Regions from separate parts of the Brevibacillus sp. FSL K6-0770 genome, predicted to be linked through region 1. Evidence: riboswitches for the same ligand, from Rfam matches in the RefSeq annotation. Region 1 holds a riboswitch; each other region holds the start of a gene.
What was found. Region 1 has a riboswitch for cobalamin ahead of metE (5-methyltetrahydropteroyltriglutamate--homocysteine S-methyltransferase). Riboswitches for the same ligand answer to the same signal wherever they lie in the genome.
Positions count from the first base shown of each region.

Region 2: it holds a riboswitch for cobalamin, as region 1 does, so the genes downstream of both, NST23_RS23685 (energy-coupling factor ABC transporter permease) here and metE (5-methyltetrahydropteroyltriglutamate--homocysteine S-methyltransferase) in region 1, are expected to answer to the same signal.
Region 3: it holds a riboswitch for cobalamin, as region 1 does, so the genes downstream of both, NST23_RS09910 (ABC transporter substrate-binding protein) here and metE (5-methyltetrahydropteroyltriglutamate--homocysteine S-methyltransferase) in region 1, are expected to answer to the same signal.
Region 4: it holds a riboswitch for cobalamin, as region 1 does, so the genes downstream of both, NST23_RS18215 (ABC transporter substrate-binding protein) here and metE (5-methyltetrahydropteroyltriglutamate--homocysteine S-methyltransferase) in region 1, are expected to answer to the same signal.

Region 1 covers NZ_JBBOBQ010000001.1:2,790,174-2,794,941, reverse strand. Annotated here, with positions in the region: gene NST23_RS13695 (acyl-CoA thioesterase) at 86-562, opposite strand; gene metE (5-methyltetrahydropteroyltriglutamate--homocysteine S-methyltransferase) at 594-2,879, opposite strand; cobalamin riboswitch at 3,020-3,220, opposite strand; gene brnQ (branched-chain amino acid transport system II carrier protein) at 3,379-4,731, opposite strand.
Region 2 covers NZ_JBBOBQ010000001.1:4,975,959-4,980,726, forward strand. Annotated here, with positions in the region: gene NST23_RS23670 (energy-coupling factor ABC transporter ATP-binding protein) at 1-774, opposite strand, end outside; gene cbiQ (cobalt ECF transporter T component CbiQ) at 779-1,570, opposite strand; gene NST23_RS23680 (energy-coupling factor ABC transporter substrate-binding protein) at 1,567-1,851, opposite strand; gene NST23_RS23685 (energy-coupling factor ABC transporter permease) at 1,848-2,612, opposite strand; cobalamin riboswitch at 2,761-2,956, opposite strand; gene NST23_RS23690 (quinone-dependent dihydroorotate dehydrogenase) at 3,108-4,199, opposite strand; gene NST23_RS23695 (GerAB/ArcD/ProY family transporter) at 4,347-4,768, shown strand, end outside.
Region 3 covers NZ_JBBOBQ010000001.1:2,035,832-2,040,599, forward strand. Annotated here, with positions in the region: gene NST23_RS09900 (ABC transporter permease) at 1-198, shown strand, start outside; gene NST23_RS09905 (M24 family metallopeptidase) at 384-1,475, shown strand; cobalamin riboswitch at 1,493-1,702, shown strand; gene NST23_RS09910 (ABC transporter substrate-binding protein) at 2,001-3,038, shown strand; gene NST23_RS09915 (FecCD family ABC transporter permease) at 3,086-4,123, shown strand; gene NST23_RS09920 (heme ABC transporter ATP-binding protein) at 4,120-4,768, shown strand, end outside.
Region 4 covers NZ_JBBOBQ010000001.1:3,866,396-3,871,163, reverse strand. Annotated here, with positions in the region: gene NST23_RS18235 (MerR family transcriptional regulator) at 1-427, shown strand, start outside; gene NST23_RS18230 (helix-turn-helix domain-containing protein) at 572-1,129, shown strand; gene NST23_RS18225 (YbaK/EbsC family protein) at 1,189-1,674, shown strand; gene NST23_RS18220 (MBL fold metallo-hydrolase) at 1,773-2,720, shown strand; cobalamin riboswitch at 2,863-3,004, shown strand; gene NST23_RS18215 (ABC transporter substrate-binding protein) at 3,153-4,136, shown strand; gene NST23_RS18210 (FecCD family ABC transporter permease) at 4,138-4,768, shown strand, end outside.

The sequences.
Region 1 (4,768 bases):
CTATTATAGTAGAGACAAGAAGGTGAGTAAATAAATCGGTGCCAGCAAAAAACCCCCACCAAAGTGAGGGTTTTGCTGCAAAATTCTATTGTTCCGCTTTGCGCTGTTTTCTCAATGCGTAGCGGTGCTTTGCCTTTTCATGCTGGATGCGCTCTTCTTCCGTCTCGGGAATGACAGCCGGCACTAACGTTGGCTTTCCTTGGTCGTCGAGCGCGATCATCGTCAAGTACGCCCTCGCTGTCATTTTCTTTTCGCCCGTCAGCAAATTTTCCGACTCGACCTTGACGAACACTTCCATCGACGTGTTGTGTGTCCAGGTGACGTATGCTTCCAGATTGATCGCTTCGCCCGTTTTGATCGGCGCGAGAAAATCAAAGGAATCGCTGGAAGCAGTGACGACAGGCTTCCGGCAATGACGCATCGCCGCTATGCAGGCGATTTTGTCGACGTACGCCATGACTTTTCCGCCAAAAATCGTATTGTGATGGTTCGTATCCGGCGGGAACACGAGATCAGTCAAATAGGTTCGGGATTGTCCGGTCGGGCATGCTTCTGTTGCCATCTGTGCTGCTCCTCTCGTTGCCATCATACGATTATGCTTTTTGTGTCAAACGGTCACGCACAGCATGCGTCGCCGCCACCATGTTTTTCAAAGCTTCCACTGTCTCTGCTCTTCCGCGCGTCTTCAGACCGCAATCCGGGTTGATCCAGAATTGGGCTGGCGGCAATACTTGCACGCCGCGCGACACCATCTCTTCGATCTCCGCGACAGCTGGAACGCGCGGGCTGTGGATGTCGTATACGCCCAGGCCGATTCCTTTATCGTACGTGCAAGTCTCGAAGACGGAGACAAGCTCGCCGTGGCTGCGGGACGTCTCGATCGAGATGACGTCGGCATCCAGCTCGCTGATGACGTCGATGAAGTCGTGAAATTCGCAATAGCACATATGCGTGTGAATTTGCGTGCTCGCGGCAACTGTCGAGGTAGCCACGCGGAACGATTTGACGGCCCAGTCCAGATACGCCGCCCTGTCTGCCTGCTTGAGCGGCAAGCCTTCCCGCAGCGCAGGCTCATCCACCTGAATCATGCGGATTCCCGCCGCTTCCAGCGCCTCCACTTCTGCTTGCAGCGCCAGGGCGATCTGTTCGCACACCTCTTGGCGGGAGACGTCATCGCGGACAAATGACCAGTTCAAAATGGTCGCCGGACCTGTCAGCATGCCTTTTACTGGTTTTTCCGTCAACGACTTGGCGTATACGCTCTCTTTGACGGTCATGGGAGCGACGAACTGCACATCGCCGTAGATGACAGGTGGCTTGACGCAACGGGAACCGTACGACTGAACCCAGCCATTTTTCGTGAAGACGAAGCCATCGAGCTTTTCCCCGAAATATTCGACCATGTCTGTCCGTTCAAACTCGCCGTGGACAAGCACGTCCAGCCCGATCTCTTCCTGAATCGCAATCCACTGCTTGATTTGCTCCGCGATGAAGGCATCGTACTGCTCGACTGTCCAGTTCCCTTTTTTGTACTGCTGTCTGGCCTGACGAACCTCTGCCGTCTGCGGGAAACTGCCGATCGTCGTTGTAGGCAAAAGCGGCAGCTTCCAGGCGGCTTGCTGGATATCGCGGCGCTCGTGGAACGGCACGTCGCGTTTGGCTTCTGTCGTCTCCAGCGCTTTTCGAGCCTGCTGTACTTTCTCCCGGTTTCTCGCCGGAGACTCGGCCAGGCGGAGCAAGTCCTTTTCGTTCTGGGCAATTTCCTTCGATATAACATACTTTCCAAATCGGAATCCTTGGACTAAAAGCTGCACTTCTCCCAATTTTTCGTCCGCAAAGGCTAATGCCGCTTGAACTTCCCCAGGCAAATCGGTTTCTGCTTCAACAGTGACGGGAACATGCAACAGGCTGCTCGATGGCTGTAGCCAAATTCGGTCCGGGTCGACCACATTGCTGATCGTCTTGACCAGCTCCCACTTTTCCTCCAGGGCCGAGCGCCAAATGTTGCGGCCATCGACGATTCCTGCGCCGAGCACTTTTTCCTGCGGGAAGCCATGTGCCGTCAGGTTGGCCAAATTCGCTTTTCCTCCGTGGACAAAGTCCAGGCCCAAGCCTTCCACTGGCAGCGCGATCAGTTCCTCGTACCAATCCACCGCTTCGAAATACGTCTGAACCATCAGCTTGAGGTGTGGCAGCGCCTGACTGAACTGTTCGTACACCCGGCGAATGAGCGCTCTGTCCTGCTCGGAAATATCTTGGACGAAAGCCGGCTCATCGATTTGCACCCATTCCACGCCATGCAGTTCGAGTTCACGAAGCACGTCCACGTAAAGCGGCACGATCTGATCGACAACGCGTTCGAACTCGTCCTTCGCATATCCTTTCGCCAGCTTGACAAACGTGTACGGCCCGACAATCACCGGCTTCCCGACGATGCCCAGCTGATCCCTGGCCTCCAGGTACGCTTTCAGCGGCCTGTTCTCTGCCAGCACTGGCGGGCGTTCGCCAAACTCAGGAACGATGTAGTGATAGTTCGTATTGAACCACTTGGTCATTTCGCTTGCGACAGCTTCTTTGTTGCCGCGCGCCATGGCGAAGTACGTATCGAGCGGTACCGGGCCGCCATCATAGGCAAAACGCTTCGGAACGAGTCCGAACATGACAGCCATGTCCAGCATGTGATCGTAGTAAGTAAAGTCGTTGACGGGAATCCACTCGATGCCTTTGTCTTTTTGCTTGATCAGATGCTGCTGGCGGATTTGCTCCATTTGCGCAAGGAACGCTGACTCTTCCAATTTGCCTGCCCAAAAGGACTCCAATGCTTTTTTCCACTCCCGGTCTTTGCCGATTCGCGGATATCCCAGGTTGCTGCTTTTCATGAGCTTTCTCTCCCATCCATTGAAGGTATTTGTAAAGCCAATCAAAAAAGGCATTTCCAACGGTCAAAAAGAACGTTAGAAATGCCAAATAAGCACTGAGATCACAGCATCCTAACACCTCCCTATCTCCCGTAGGTTAAGCAGTGTTGTCGAAACAGGCAGGTCTCCTGACTTGAGGATCACGATCTGCACAACGCCTTCCCAGTCCGTCTCGACCAGTGGCTTATCGCTGTGCAAACTCCCCTCATACAGTGGCGGGACCGTGTCGGATTCTCACCGACTTCCCTTTTCATCCTTGCGCCGATTTTCGCGGCCAAGGAACCTGTTCCCACTCATATGAAATTGTCGGTATGAGTGCATGTGCTCTCGCATCTAGCAAAAGAGCACCTTTCTCCTTACAGTAACACGTAAACCAGTTTTTGTCATGCTAAACTATTTCCACTCACCAAAATTATTTCAAAGTTCAGCCTGATTGCCTCTACTCTGCCAGCTTTCCGGTTTACTGCTTGGTCAGTCGCAGCTCCTGTGCCCGCAGAGAAGGTTTGCGAATCATGTAAATAGTGTAGCCGATCACAGCGCCTGCAACAGCGGGCAGCATCCAGCCAAGCCCGATCGTATACATCGGCAAGTAGCGAGTAAAGAAGTCGTTGATGACGGGAAGCTGGGCACCTGCCGCGTTCAGTCCGTCAAACAGGCTGATCAGAAAAGTAGCGAGCAAGCTTCCCTGATACACCTCTGGTCGTCCGCCAAATCCTTTGTGCATAAACGTTAAAAAGACGAGGGAAATCGCAATCGGGTACATGGTCATCAAGATCGGAACCGACACTTTGATCAGCGCCGTCAAGCCGATATTGGCGACGAGTGTACTGAACACAGCCAGAATGACGGCAAACTTTTTATACGAGATCGCCGGAAACAGCGAATGGAAAAACGAAGAGCACGCTGTAATGAGGCCGACGCTGGTGGTCAGGCATGCGATCGTAATCATGAGGCCAAGCAAAACGGCGCCGTAAGAGCCGAAGTAGTAATTGGACACCTTGGCCAAAATTTGCGCCCCGTTTTCCAGATGACCAAGCTTCTCCACACTGGAAGCACCCATATAGGCAAGCACCGTGTAGAAGAACGCCAGAAGTGCGCCCGCGATCATCGTTGCTTTTGCGCACGTGAGCAAAATTTGCTTTTTCGCCGTAATGCCTCTTTGCTTGATCGCATTCACGATGATGATTCCAAACACAAATGCCCCCAAAGCGTCCAAGGTTAAATAGCCGTCCTGAAAGCCTTTGTAAAACGCTTTGGACTGATAATCCGTCACAGGTGCTTGCAGCGCGCCAATCGGGAACAAAATCGCCGTCAACACAATCACTCCGATAAAAGTCAGCTTGATCGGTGTCAAGACTTTTCCGACTACATTGATAATTTTCCCAGGATTGAGAGATAACAGGCAAGCGAGTGTAAAGAACAAGACGGTGAAGACGATCAGTGGAACCGGACCAGCTTGCTCGGACAAAAATGGCTTGATTCCGATCTCAAACGAGACGTTCCCGGATCGCGGAATAGCGAAAAACGGCCCGATTGCCAAGTAGAGCAAAATCGTAAACACAAGACCAAATACCGGATGCACACGACTCGCCAACGAACGCAAATCATCCATTCCCGAATAAACCAACGCGATAATCGCCAGCAGCGGCAGCCCGACTCCCGTCACCAGGAAGCCCGCATTGGCCGTCCATACGTTCGTTCCAGCCATTTGCCCCAGCATTGGTGGAAAAATCAGATTCCCCGCTCCGAAGAACAGAGCGAACAGCATAAAGCCGATGATGAGGATGAACGAAGAAGAACCTTTTTGATGCATGACACAAACCCTCCTGTAATTCCAAAGCAAAGGTGCT
Region 2 (4,768 bases), 2.2 Mb from region 1:
TCGCCATTCCTGCGGCAAAGCTTCCCACACGTCAGCGATGAGCGGCATGCCGAGATGCAGGCTTTCCAGCAGCTCCCTTTGTGCCAATGCCTCTTGCGGCTCCCCGGCAAATACGAGTTTGCCCGCATCCATCACGCAAATCCATTCCGCCCACTCAAACGCGATATCCATGTCATGCGTCGCCATTAGCACCGTCGTCCCGTTTTGGTGAATCGCATCAAGCTCGCGCAAAAGATTTCGCGTCTGATAGCGGTCGAGATACGCCGTAGGCTCATCCAAAAGCAACAGCTCCGGTTCCAGCACCATGACCCCGGCCAAAGCCAGTCGACGCTTTTGCCCCAGGCTCAGGTGATGAATCGGCACGTCAGCAAGCTCGGTCATCCCGAACGCCTGAAGAATCGCCTGTACCTTTTGGCGAATCACGTCCGCCGGCAGGTTCCGGTTGCACAGCCCGTAGGATACATCCTCCGCTACGGTACTGGCGATCAGTTGGTGCTCCGGGTCCTGGAAGACAAGACCGACTTTTTGCGTCATCTCCTGCAAGGCAGCGCGTTTGTAGCTGAGCGGCGTCCCTTTCCAGCTCACTTGCCCTTGCTGCGGCTGGATGATCCCGTTCCCGTGCAAAAACAAAGTAGATTTGCCGCAACCGTTTCGTCCGAGCAGCGCGCATTTTTTCCCTTCTGGAATGCCCAGGGACAGTCCGCGCAGCACAGGGCCGCGGCCACCCGGATAGGCGTAGTGCACGTCAGCAAATTCCAACAGCCATGATGTCAAAGCATTATCCCCCTGTCCACCACTCCAGCAAAATCAGCAGAACACAGCCTGCTATCGACTCCCATTCATATCGTCTGGAGCGGGAATGACTGTGCAAAGAAAGCACTTGCAAGCTTTCCCCGAAGCCTCTGGCTGCCATCCCTTTGTACAACGCATCGTATTTGCGCATCGCCCTGACGAACAGCTGGGCAGCCAGACCGCCGATGTCGCGCATCGTCGCGCGAAATCCCCGGTGCCCGCCACGCGAGCGCTGAGCAATCCACAACTGATGGGAGACGCCGAGCAACACGAAAATAAAGCGGTACATAATCATCAGCAAATCCGTAACGATGACCGGAAGCCGCAGCTTGCGCAACACCTGCAAAATCTCGGCAAACGGCACCGTAAACAAAATAAAGGAAAAGCAGGCAAGGCTGGCCATCGTTCGCCAAAACAGCACCCACACCTTGCTGATGGCGCTCATTGGAACGTATATCAAATAAGGGCCGACATGCCACGCCACTGCCATCTGAGTCACAGGAGCTGTCTCCGCCCTTGTCGCTTCCAGCAGAAGTGCAGGCAAACCCAAAACAAAGAACGAGAGAGACAAAAGAAGAAATCCGAAATAGAAACGGACGGGAATACGGGCATATCCGATCACCCATACTCCCATCCAAATGCAAATCGCCATTTGCAACCACTCATGTCCTGTCAAAACGAGCAAAATCAACGCGCTCGCAAACAGAAGCTTGTGTTCCGGCGGCAAAAATCTCAGACGGTTTTGATACGAAAGAGAGTCAAGCTGCTGCCAGTTCATTTTTTGTTTTTATCCAGCCGACCTTTGTACAAGCCCATCGCATAGCCGACAATGCCCGCTCCCAATGCCGCTTGCACGGCAAACAGCAAGCTCTCCGTCTCGCCTCCTGGCGGTTCAAGCAGCGGCTGGAACCACGGCTCGTACGCAGGGGCAATCTCCTTGATCGCTTCCTCTGCCGCTCCGTCCGCTCCGCCGAACTCCGAGTCCTGCACCAAAAGCAACGGCACGATCGCAAGCACGACGACACCCAGGAGCAGCAGCCAGTTCATTCCTTTTTTCACAGCGATTCCTCCCGTTTCAGCAAGCGCAGCTCCGCCAGCTCTTTTGCATTGTAAGATTGAAGCCAGTTCCAGACGAGCACGGTCAGAAGCCCCTCGCTGATCGCCAACGGAATTTGTGTGATGGCAAAAATGCCAGCGAACTTGGCGAAAGAAGCCAATACCCCGCCAGACTCAGCCGGAAAAGCCAGCGCCAACTGAACAGATGTCACTACATAAGTCGCCAGGTCAGCAAGAGCTGCCGCAGCGAAGACAGCCAAACGTTGTCCTCCGTTGGCACGGACAATCAGGCGGTACACCCCGTAAGCCACCATCGGCCCGACAACCGCCATCGAAACAGCGTTGGCGCCAAGCGTGGTCAATCCGCCATGCGCCAACAGCAAGGCTTGGAACAACAGCACCAGACTGCCCAGCACAGACATCACCCACGGGCCGAACATGATCGCCCCAAGTCCTGTTCCGGTAGGATGGGAGCTGCTTCCCGTCACCGAAGGAATTTTCAAAGCAGACAGCACGAAAGCAAAGGCACCTGATACGCCAATAAGCAGCTTCATTTGCGGGTGTTCTTTGACGATTTTGTTTAACGAACGAATGCCAAGAATGAAGAACGGAATAAATACTACCCACCAGAACAACGCCCACGACAGCGGCAAATACCCTTCCATAATGTGCATCGCGTAAGAAGTTTGCGGTTCATTTACGAGAAAGTAAAGAACAAAGCCCGCAATCAATAAACAGGTCGAGACAAAGCGTGATCGATTCAAGGCAACTTCTCCTCCTTTGCTGTTCTTTTTACCGTTTTTTCCAATCAAAAAAGCCCCATCCGATAGCAGACGAGGTATGCGCACAAAACAATAGACATGAACTTCTGTCCAATTGCTCCGTATTCACCGCTCCTTTCCGCGAAGGTCTCCAGGGTGTGGCAAGTAGGTAGGTCTCCTGGCTTTCAGATCGATGCGCTCTTTGTCCTTCCCCATATGAATATGAGTGGAACTTCATCAAAGAGAACTCCCTGATTACAGTGGCGGGACCGCTCGGGACTTTCACCCGATTCCCTGTTACCCTTCGTGCTCATGCACACAAAGGCACCTATTGCCGACAATATCCAATTGTTTGACAGTTCTTGCTTGTCCTACATTATTATACTCAATCGCCCAATCCAGCGTAAAGCTTATTATCAAAAGGCTCCTGCAACCGATGACCTTTTGGCGAATGTCATTGACTGCAAGAGCCTTGTTTTTGGTTCTACGTTTTTGATTCTACGCTTTCGCGTCCACGCCAACCGCTTCGCTGATGTGGGAAAAACCGTCCCGCTGCATCAGCTTGAGCAATTGCTTGTTGATCTGCTTCGAAATGCCAGGCCCTTGATAAATCATGCCAGTATAAACCTGAACCAGGCTGGCGCCTGCGCGTATTTTCTGATAGGCGTCTTCTCCGGTAAAAATGCCTCCGACACCGATAATCGGCACTTTGCCTCCGACTTCCTGATAAATCTCTTTCACCCACGCTGTCGATCGCTCTGTCAGCGGCTTTCCGCTCAAACCGCCCGCTTCCTCGGCGTACCGATGCCCTTGAACAGCTTCCCGCGACAGTGTCGTATTGGTGGCAATAATCCCGGAAATGCCTTCCGCCACAGCCCCTTGCACAACATCGCGCATATGCTCGTCAGACATGTCTGGAGCTACTTTGAGCAAAATCGGTTTTTTCTGAATGCCGCGCGCTTCCAGCTCAGCCGCTTTCTCGCGTATCGCCCGCACCAGCTGGCGCATGCTTTCTGTCTCCTGCAAGTCGCGCAAATTCGGCGTGTTCGGCGAGCTGATGTTAATGACGAAATAATGGCCGTACGCATAAAGCATGTCCAGACACTTGATATAGTCAGAAGCCGCTTCCTCATTAGGAGTGACTTTGTTTTTGCCAATATTGATCCCGATCGGAACATCGGAATAAGCGTAATCTACCAGATGCTGCGAAGCCAAATACGCACCGTGGTTGTTGAAGCCCATTCGGTTGATCACTGCTTCGTGTTCAGGCAAACGGAACAAGCGGGGCCTCGGATTGCCAGGCTGTCCCTGCGGCGTCAAAGTCCCGATTTCCACAAAGCCGAACCCGAGCGCACCGAGCGCATGATACACTTCGGCATTTTTGTCAAAACCGGCGGCGAGTCCTACCGGATTGGGAAAAGTCATTCCCCACAGCTTTGTCGCCAGACGCTCGTCCTTCAACTGGAACATCATTCTGAGCAAGCTTTTTCCCGGAGCAGAATCTTCCATCAGCTTCAAGGCACCAACCGTTTTTTCATGAATCTCTTCCGTATCCATCTGGAACAGATATTTTCTTATGAGCTTATACATCCCGGCTGCACTCCTTACTCCATTTTTACCTCATTGTAGAATACCACACTTTGTTTCTCGTGGGCTAACCTTTATACGCGATACATATTTCCAGTCGAGCAGACAAACTATAACAAAACCAGCGATTTAAAAGGGGACGTATGTTTCATGAAAGCAGACGGAAAAATCGGGATTGGCCAAGCGATCATGGTCATGATGCTCTCAATCGGAATAACCAACCATGTTACCCTTATTCCTCTGCTGCTCAGCAAAGCTGGGCGCGATGCCTGGCTGAGCGTCATTATTGGCGCCATCCCCTTTGCCGTTTGGGCATACGCCCTGTTTTTCATCAATAGACGGATCAAGCAGATGTCGCTGTCCCAGTGGCTTCTTTTGCGATCAGGAAAAACCGTCCGGCATCTGCTCCTCGCCCCGATCATCCTTTGCCTGTACTTGATGGCCCTCGTCAATTTAATCGATACGCAAACATGGACTACCGTCAACTATTTGCCGCAGACACCGGAATGGGTGACAGCGCTTGCCCTGATCATTTTGTGCGTGTTCGCCTCTTACGGCGGCATAGCCTCTGT
Region 3 (4,768 bases), 750 kb from region 1:
GCACTCGGCTTCCTTGGACTCGGTGCGCAGCCACCGGAGCCTGAGTGGGGGAAAATGCTTTCCGATTCCCGTCAATACATTCAAAAAGCGCCGTGGACGGTTATTTTTCCCGGACTGTCGATCATGTTGACCGTACTTGGCTTCAACCTGATTGGCGACGGCTTGCGGGATGCGCTTGATCCACGGATGAAAAATTAGTTGTAGTGCGAAGGGCAGTAGGGACACAAGCGTCCAGGCTGCCCCTTTTTTCGCGTCTGCTGGCTTATTTTCTTTGGGCATATGCTGGAGGATTCATGAGAGAATTTTCCGCTTCTCTCTTCTTTTTTAGGCAGGAAAATGGTATTCTCAGGGGTAGAATATTGTCGAAAGAGAAGGTGACGCAGTTGTTCCAGGAGCGTATTTCGAAGCTGCACGATTTTTTGGCAAACCATGAGTTAGACGCGGTATTGATCACTTCTCCCAAGCATGTTTACTATTTGACCGGGTTTTTTACTGATCCGCACGAGCGTTTTATGGGGCTGATCATTCCGGCCCAAGGCGAGCCTTCGCTGATTGTGCCTGCCCTTGATCGGGAAGCGGCGGTGGCAGCATCGTTTGTTCAGACGATTCTTACACATACGGATACGGACAATCCGTACGAGATTCTCAAGCAGGCGTTGCCAGCGGGCTTGTCCAAGCTGGGCATCGAGAAAAGCCACATGACGGTAGAACGCTTCGAAGCCATGGGACAAGTCGTCGGTGCGCAGAGCTACACCGATGTGGAAGAACCGCTTCGTGAAATGCGCCTGATCAAATCGGCAGATGAAGTTGCCCGTTTGAAAAATGCGGTTCAACTGATCGAAGATACGCTTGGCGAGACGTTGAAAAAATTCAAAGTCGGTCAGACCGAAATGGAGATTGTCGCGGAACTGGAATTTCAGATGAAGCGTCTGGGAGCAGATGGCCCATCCTTTTCCACGATGGTACTGGCAGGCGAAAAATCGGCATTGCCGCATGGAACGCCAGGGTCGCGCCAGGTGCAGGAAGGCGATTTGCTGCTGTTTGACATCGGCGTAGCAGCTGATGGTTACGTTTCGGATATTACCCGCACGTTTGCCGTCGGGGAAGTCAGCGAACAACTGCGCGAGATTTACGAGACAGTGCTTGCGGCGAATGAGGCGGCGATTGCAGAGGTTCGTCCAGGCGTGACTTTTGCCCATCTCGACAAGACCGCTCGCGACTTGATTGCCGCGCGAGGCTATGGCGAATACTTCATGCACCGACTGGGACACGGTTTGGGCATGGATGTGCACGAATATCCGTCCGTACATGGTCAAAATCAGGAAACGCTTCGCCCGGGCATGGTGTTCACCATCGAGCCAGGCGTTTACGTACCGGGAGTAGGCGGCGTGCGCATTGAAGACGATGTGCTCGTAACCGAATCAGGCGTGGAAGTATTGAGCAAGTTCCCGAAACAATTGACTGTGATTGGCTAACGATCACGAAACACACAATTTCATATGAATCTGATGGTGCTGGCTGGAATCGTTTGGTTCCGCCAGCTTAATAGGGAAGTCCGGTGAAAATCCGGCGCGGTCCCGCCACTGTAAACGAGGAGTGCCTAGTACGCAGCAACCACTGTTTTTCGCGAGACGAAAAATGGGAAGGGAACTAGGCATGTTGATTCGTGAGCCAGGAGACCTGCCATGAGATCATTTGCAATCGACCCACGAGGATGGGACAGATGTAGAAGCAATCTTTAGAAAAGGCGCTCCACAAACGCTGGATCTATAGATATGTCTGCGTATGTCGAGCACCTCCCGATTGGAAAACTGGGGGGTGCTTTTTTCTATGGGTATCATCGTGGCAGCAACACGTGGAGAGGGGGGATGCCATTTCCTGTATTGCCAAACGGAGCGGCTTTCCGTATAGTGTAGATGTAATTCGTAACAATTACGATTTGCATAACGATTGTTTTCATCGTACAGAGAACATGAAAAGAAGAGAGGGTAACAAAACAAATGAATAAAACACCTAAGAAAAAGAAAGCCTTGCAAGGATTTTGGTTCGCGTCTGTGACTGCAATCATGCTGCTCATGTCTGCGTGTGGTTCCGCAACACCGGCAGCTCCTGAACAAGCTGCTACCAAGCCAGGCTCGGAGCAAGCTGCCCAGCCTGCCGCTGGCGAAAACAAGCCAGTGACAATCGTCAACAACGGCATCGAAATGACTTATCCGGAAGCACCAAAACGCGCTGTCACCATGAACCAGCACGTGACGGAAATTATGCTCGCTCTCGGTCTGGCTGACAAAATGGCCGGGACTGCGTATTTGGACGATCAAATTTTGCCTGAGTTGAAAGCTGACTACGACAAAGTGCCTGTGCTGTCCGACAAGTACCCGACGAAAGAAGTGCTGATGGCTGCCAACCCTGACTTTGTGTATGCAGGCTGGAAAAGCGCCTTTGGCGATAAAGGTGTAGGCTCGATGGAGGAGTTGGAGAAAGCAGGGGTCAAATCGTACCTGCAAGAGTCTTCCAACAAGCCGGGCCCGACTATTGACGACGTATTCGCTGACATTGCAAACATCGGCCGCATTTTCCGCGTGGAAGACAAGGCGAACGAACTGATTGGCAAAATGAAAGCGGAAATGGAACAAACGACAAGCAAAATCGGTACCGTGGACAAGCCGCTCAGCGTGTTTGTGTACGATAGCGGAGAAGATCAGCCGTTCACAGCTGCAAACAACTACATGACTGCCCTGATCAAGGCGGCGGGCGGCAAAAACGTGTTTGACGACATTCAAAAAGGCTGGGCAACCGTGAGCTGGGAAGAAGTCGTGAACCGCAAGCCTGACGTTATCGTTGTCGTGGATTACGGCGACAAAACGATTGATCAGAAGAAAGAGTTTTTGCTCGCCAAAAAGGAACTGGCTGACTTGCCAGCGATTCAAAACAAACGTTTGATTGTATTGCCACTGTCCGCAGCTTCCGAAGGGGTACGCGCACCGATCGCGCTGAAAATCCTCGGCGAAGGACTGTACCCGGATAAATTCAAATAAAGAACGGCTGCTTAATTAAGGAGGGAACGGCCCTGCATAAGATCAAGATGCCCTTCATCATCGTTGCCCTGCTGATCGGGTTGCTCGTCTCGATTACGTTTGCGGTAACACTCGGCTCGGTGGAAATCAAACCAGCGACAGTATGGAAAATTGCCTTATCGAATCTTCCGCTGACCAACCAGTGGATCGAAGTGGATTGGTCAAAAGGAGAGCAGACAATTATCTGGGATATTCGGTTTCCCCGTGTCCTGTTGGGGGCAGTTGTCGGGGCTGGTCTATCTGTTGTGGGGGTTGCGATTCAGTCTCTCGTTCGCAACTCCCTGGCAGATCCGTACATATTAGGCGTTTCCTCGGGAGCATCGGCTGGAGCGACTTTGGTGATTTTGTTCGGAGCATTCAGCATGTACGGACAATTCGCCCTGTCGTTTGGCGCTTTCACAGGGGCGCTTGTCTCGATCCTGCTTATTTTTACTTTGTCGCGAATCGGCGGGCAAAACTCGACCGTGCGCTTGCTCATGGCGGGGATTGCCATTTCTGCGATTTTGTCGGCGATTACGAGTCTGATCATTTTCTCTGCGCCAAACGAACACGGCATCCGCTCGGTGTTGTTCTGGATGAGCGGCAGTCTCGCGGGCGGCAAGTGGGAGTATTTGACCATCCCGACATTGATCGTAGTCATTTGTCTGATCGTGCTGCTGGCGCAGTATCGTTCGTTGAATGCGATGCTGATGGGCGAGGAGTCTGCCGGGACGCTTGGGGTCAACACGGTGCAATTTCGCAAGCTGCTGTTGGTCATTACGGCCCTGCTCACGGGAGTCATCGTCTCGATCAGCGGAGCGATCGGATTTGTCGGTTTGATGATGCCGCATATCGTGCGGGTTATCGTCGGTTCCGATCACCGACGCGTCTTGCCTGTCAGCGCCTTGCTGGGAGCGATTTTTCTGATCTGGGCGGACGTGATTGCCCGGCTTGCTTTTGCCCCGGAGGAGCTTCCTATCGGGATCATCACGGCGTTGTGCGGAGGCCCGTTCTTTATTTGGCTGATGCTGCGCAGTTCTTATTCTTTCGGAGGTAGCGGACGATGAATCTGAATGTGGAGAACATTACAGTCGGGCTGGAAAACAAAACGATTTTGCACAACGTCAGTCTGACGGTCCGCTCCGGTGAGTTCGTCGGGCTGATCGGGCCGAATGGCAGCGGGAAGTCGACTTTGCTCAAAAGCATTTATCGCGTGCTGAAGCCGTACAGCGGATTGATTTCGCTCGACGATGACAACGTGTACCAGCTGTCTGCCCGGCAAAATGCACAGCGCATGGCGGTGGTTCGTCAGGAAAGCTCGGTCGAATTTGACTTTACGGTCATGGAGATCGTCATGATGGGCCGCTCACCGCATAAGCGGCTGTTTCAAACGGATACGACAGCCGACAGCCGCATTTGCGAGGAGTCGCTGGAACGAGTTGGGATGCAGGCTTACGCCGAGCGCAGCTTTTTTTCCTTGTCCGGCGGGGAAAAGCAGCGCGTCTTGATTGCCAGGGCGCTGGTGCAGCAAGCGGAGTTTCTCGTTCTCGACGAGCCGACCAACCATCTGGATGTCCGGTATCAGCTGCAAGTCATGGATTTGGTCAAAACACTCGGAATTACCGTGTTTTCATCGCTGCACGATCTCAACATCGCCGCGATGTACTGTGATCGGCTGTACGTCATCCGCGACGGTGAGCTGGTCGCTTCCG
Region 4 (4,768 bases), 1.1 Mb from region 1:
GAAAACAATGACAGACAAACAGAAATTCGAAGGCTTCAAACAGCAGTTGATTCACGACAACGAGCAGCAGTACGGCGAAGAAATCCGGGCCAAGTACGGCGACGAGCGAGTAGAGCGTGCCAATCGGAAAATCAAAGAGATGAGCGAGGAAGAGTATGCGCAAGTCGAGCAATTGAACGAAAAGCTGCACGCGACGCTGAAGCAAGCGTTTGCCAGCGGCGATCCGGGCAGCGAGCTGGCCCAGCAGGCAGCCGATTTGCATCGCCAGTGGCTCAGCTTTTACTGGGACAGCTACAGCAAGGAGGCGCACGCAGGCGTGGCTCAGATGTATGTCGATGATCCGAGATTTACGGCTTACTACGACAAGGAGCAGCCTGGCCTGGCAGCATTCCTGCGCGACGCTGTCGTCATTTACACACAAGCCTAATGACTAGCGAAAAACTTCCCCTGAACCGCGCATGCTTTTGGCGGTTCGGGGGAGTTTTTTGTTTGGGCGCTATTTTTCTTTGTGTTTGTTATGTTATATAATTGTTCATTATCTGATACAAAATGCAAAGAGAGGAGCACTCTGGTGGAATCAATACAGACGATCATTGGAGCAAACTTGGAGACGATTCGCAAAAAGCGGGGCTTGAGCCTCGATAAAGTAGCGGAGCTGACAGGCGTAAGCAAAGGCATGTTGCACCAGATTGAGCGCGGCGATTCCCAGCCGACGGTGACGACCTTGTGGAAAATGGCAACAGGTCTGCAAGTGTCGTTCTCATCGCTGTTGAAGGCGCCGGACAGTGCCGTTTCTTTTGTGTCAATCGCAGACGTGTCGCCCATCATCGAAGACAACGGCTTGTGCCGGGCGTATTTGCAGTTTCCTTTTGATCCGATGACCAAGCTGGAAATGTTTCGCATCGAGCTTGACCCGGGGGCAAGCTACTCGTCGGCTCCACACAATGAAGGCGTCTACGAGTACATTACCGTCAGCGCGGGCGAGTTTTGCCTGAAAATCAAGGACGAGCTGTTTCGCATGTCGGAAGGTGACGGCATCCGTTTTGCCGGAAACGTTCCCCATCAGTACAGCAATGAAGGCGAAAAGCAAGCCGTCATTCAGGTCGTGATGTATTACGCAGAGCCTTAGCTATAACCATACCTGTCGTTCATTTAACGAAAACGTGTAAAAGGAAAGGAGCAAAACTAATGCAGCGATTAAAAGAAAGCGCGCAGAAAGTGCAAGCGAGATTGCAACAATTGGGGTATGACAATCAGGTGGTCGAACTGCCGGACAGCACCCGCACAGCAGCGGAGGCAGCGCAAGCGATCGGATGCGAGGTCGCGCAAATTGCCAAGTCGATCATTTTTCGCCGGAAGACGACGGACAAGCCTGTTCTGGTCGTGGCAAGCGGCACAAACCGGATTGACGAAAAGCTGCTCGCGCAATGGATGCAGGAGAAGCCGGGAAAAGCAGATGCCGATTTTGTGCGCGAAAAAACCGGATTTGTCATCGGCGGTGTCTCGCCCGTCGGACATCTGGAACCGATTGAGACGTGGATTGATGAGGATTTGCTTCGCTTCGAAGTCATCTGGGCGGCTGCCGGGCATCCGAACGCTGTTTTTTCGCTGACGCCAAAGCAACTGGTACAAATGACGAATGGCGAAGTAGCGCGCATCGCTTCCCGCCCGTAACCAGCCAAGAAACGGCAAAGCCCTCTCGAATCCGGGCACGATCAATGGTAAAGTGGAAATATTCACACGATATCAAGTTGGCAGGGGGAGAAAAATCGATGCAACCTACTGAACCGATTTCCTTGGGGCACCGCATCCATCTGATTGACGGCTTTGACATGGGCTGGGCGGAGCGGACGGGAACGTATGTAATAGCAGAGGAACAATTGACGCTTGTCGAGACAGGGCCAAGCCCGTCCGTACCGTACATTGTGGCAGGATTGCACAAGCTCGGCTTTTCGCCGGAGCAAGTCAAATACATCATCGTGACGCACATTCATCTGGATCACGCGGGTGGGGCAGGCTTGTTTTTGCGCGAATGCCCGCAGGCCAAAATCGTGGTGCATCCAAAAGGAGCGCGCCATCTGGTGGACCCGAGTCGCTTGATTGCGGGAGCGAAAGCCGTTTACCAGGACGATTTCAACCGCCTGTTCGATCCGATTGTGGCGATTCCCGAGGAGCGAATCTTGGTGCGAAAAGACGGAGACACCTTGCCGATCGGGCCGAACTGTGTCCTTGAATTTTTGGATTCGCCCGGCCATGCGAACCATCATTTCAGCATTTACGATCCGGTTAGCCGCGGCATGTTCACAGGTGATACAGCGGGCGTTTTTTATCCGCAACTCCAAAAAGACGGATTGCATTTCGTTTTGCCGTCCACGTCTCCAAACCAGTTCGATCCGCAGGCGATGCTTGCGTCTATCGAGCGTTTTCGCAAGCGCGAACTCCAGCGTATCTACTTCGGGCATTTTGGCATGACGGAAGAAGTGGAGGACGTCTATCGGCAAGTGGCAGAGTGGCTTCCCGTATTCGTGGCAGAAGGCGAGGCGGCCGTTTCCGCCGGGCTTGGCACGGAGCAATTGGGGGACAGGCTGTTCGCTCTTGTCAGCCAGCATCTGCAAGCGCGCGGCATTGCCGAGCAGCATGAAGTGATGAACGTCCTGCGACTGGATTTGCAGGTGTGCGCGATGGGAATTATCGATTACTTGCACAAGCGCAAGCAGTAATTTTCGTCGGTTAGGCAAAAGGCTAGTGGCTGCTGCAGGTTGACGGGTAGCCTGGACCTGCGTTTTGCTGCAAAATGACGCATTCTTTTTTTGGCCAAGGAATGCTATGATGGTGGGTGAGTCTTAGCTTGCAGGTACAAACAACTGAATACAGCAAGCAGGTGCCTCGTCTGTCATGGGCGAGGTGAAAAGGGAAGCCGGTGCAAATCCGGCGCGGTCCCGCCACTGTAAAGCGGCTGTCGCAAGCCGCAAGCCAGGAGACCTGCCTGTTTGCATGATGTGCCTGCGCCTTCGCGGAAAGGTTCGGCCCGTTCAGGACTTTTTGGCGTGACCAGATCGTCCTGGCAAGTCGACCCTTTTGTTTCCCGCTGGAAGCGAAGGGGTTTTTCTATGCTAAGAATCAACCAGTTGCCCAGAAAGGAAGTTATACATATGAAACGTTCGTGGAAACTGCTCATGCCCCTGGTCATTGCTGCAAGCTTGGTCGGCTGCACAGGCAATGGCAACACGCAAACAGCCCCTGCTCCAAAGACAGAGGCGCCACAGACAACACCACAGGAAACAACGGCCAAAGCCACTGTCTACCCGCTGACGGTCAAAGATTCGACGGGAAAAGAAGTGACCTTGCAAAAAGAGCCGCAGCGGATTGTCTCCACCTCTCCAGGTGAAACGGAGATTTTGTTCGCACTCGGCCTGAACGACCGGATCGTCGGGGTGTCCGACTACGACGATTATCCGGCAGAAGCTGCCACGAAGCCGAAAGTGGGCGGTGTCGTCAAGCCGAGCGAAGAGGCGATTCTCGCCCAGTCGCCTGATCTGGTCATCGGCGGAATCTCGATGGATGAGCCTGTCGCTGCGAAGCTGAAAACGTTAGGCATGCCTGTTTACGTGACTCACCCGCAAAAAATGGATGAGATATTTGACAACATTTTGGCGATGGGTGTCATTACAAACAGACAGGAGCAGGCGGAAAAAGTAGTCGCAAGCATGAAGCAGGACATCGCGCGCGTGCAGGAAGCGGTCAAAGCGGTGAAGCCGGAAGACAAGAAAAAAGTGTACCTGGAATTTTCGCCGGGCTGGACGGTAGGCAAAGGGGAATTTCTGGATGAGCTGATCTCACTGGCAGGCGCGACAAACATTGCCGCTGATACCCAAGGGTGGAACCCGATCAGCGAAGAAAAGATTTTAAAAAGCGATCCTGACGTCATTTTGTATGCAAAAGGCATTACGGACGACAAGACAGGGAAAAAGCTGGAGGACATCATTGCGAACCGCAACGGTTGGGACAAGATGAAGGCGATCCGCGACAAGCAGATTTTCGGGATGGAGCAAAATTTGCTTTCGCGCCCGGGACCGCGGATTACCCAAGGTTTGATCGAGGTAGCCAAAGCGATTTACCCTGATCTGGTGAAATAAAATGAAGAAGCAGTTGCTTTTATGGGGAGGAGCCAGCAGTCTGATTCTGCTGGCATCGGCGGTAGTCAGCATTTCGATGGGAGCGGCATCGCTTCCGCTTTCGCAAGTATGGCTGATCTTGTTGCATCAGCTCCCCGGCATGTCGGACTTGGTTGCCGTGACATGGCCGGATTCGTCCGAGCAAATCGTGATGAAAGTGCGCTTTCCCCGCGTCATCCTGGCGATTCTGGTAGGGGCTTGCCTGTCGCTTGCGGGCGCCGGATTTCAAGGGGTGCTGCGCAATCCGCTCGCAGACCCGTTTACGATGGGAGTGGCATCCGGAGCTGCTGTCGGTGCCGCTTTTCTGATCCTGTTTGGCTTGCAATTCGCTTTTCTCGGGGAATGGAGCACGCCTGTGGTCGCCTTTTTGACGGGGCTGTGCAGTCTGTGGATTGTACTGTCGCTGGCGAAGACGCAGGGCAAGCTGCAAACAGAGACGCTCATTTTATCCGGGGTCGTCATTCAGGCGTTTCTCGGTTCGCTCGTCTCTTTTATGGTGTCCTTGTCGAACCAGACGGTGAACGAAATCGTCTTTTGGCTGATGGGCAGCTTGTCGTTTCGCGGCTGGGCTTTTACGTATGTGCTGATTCCGT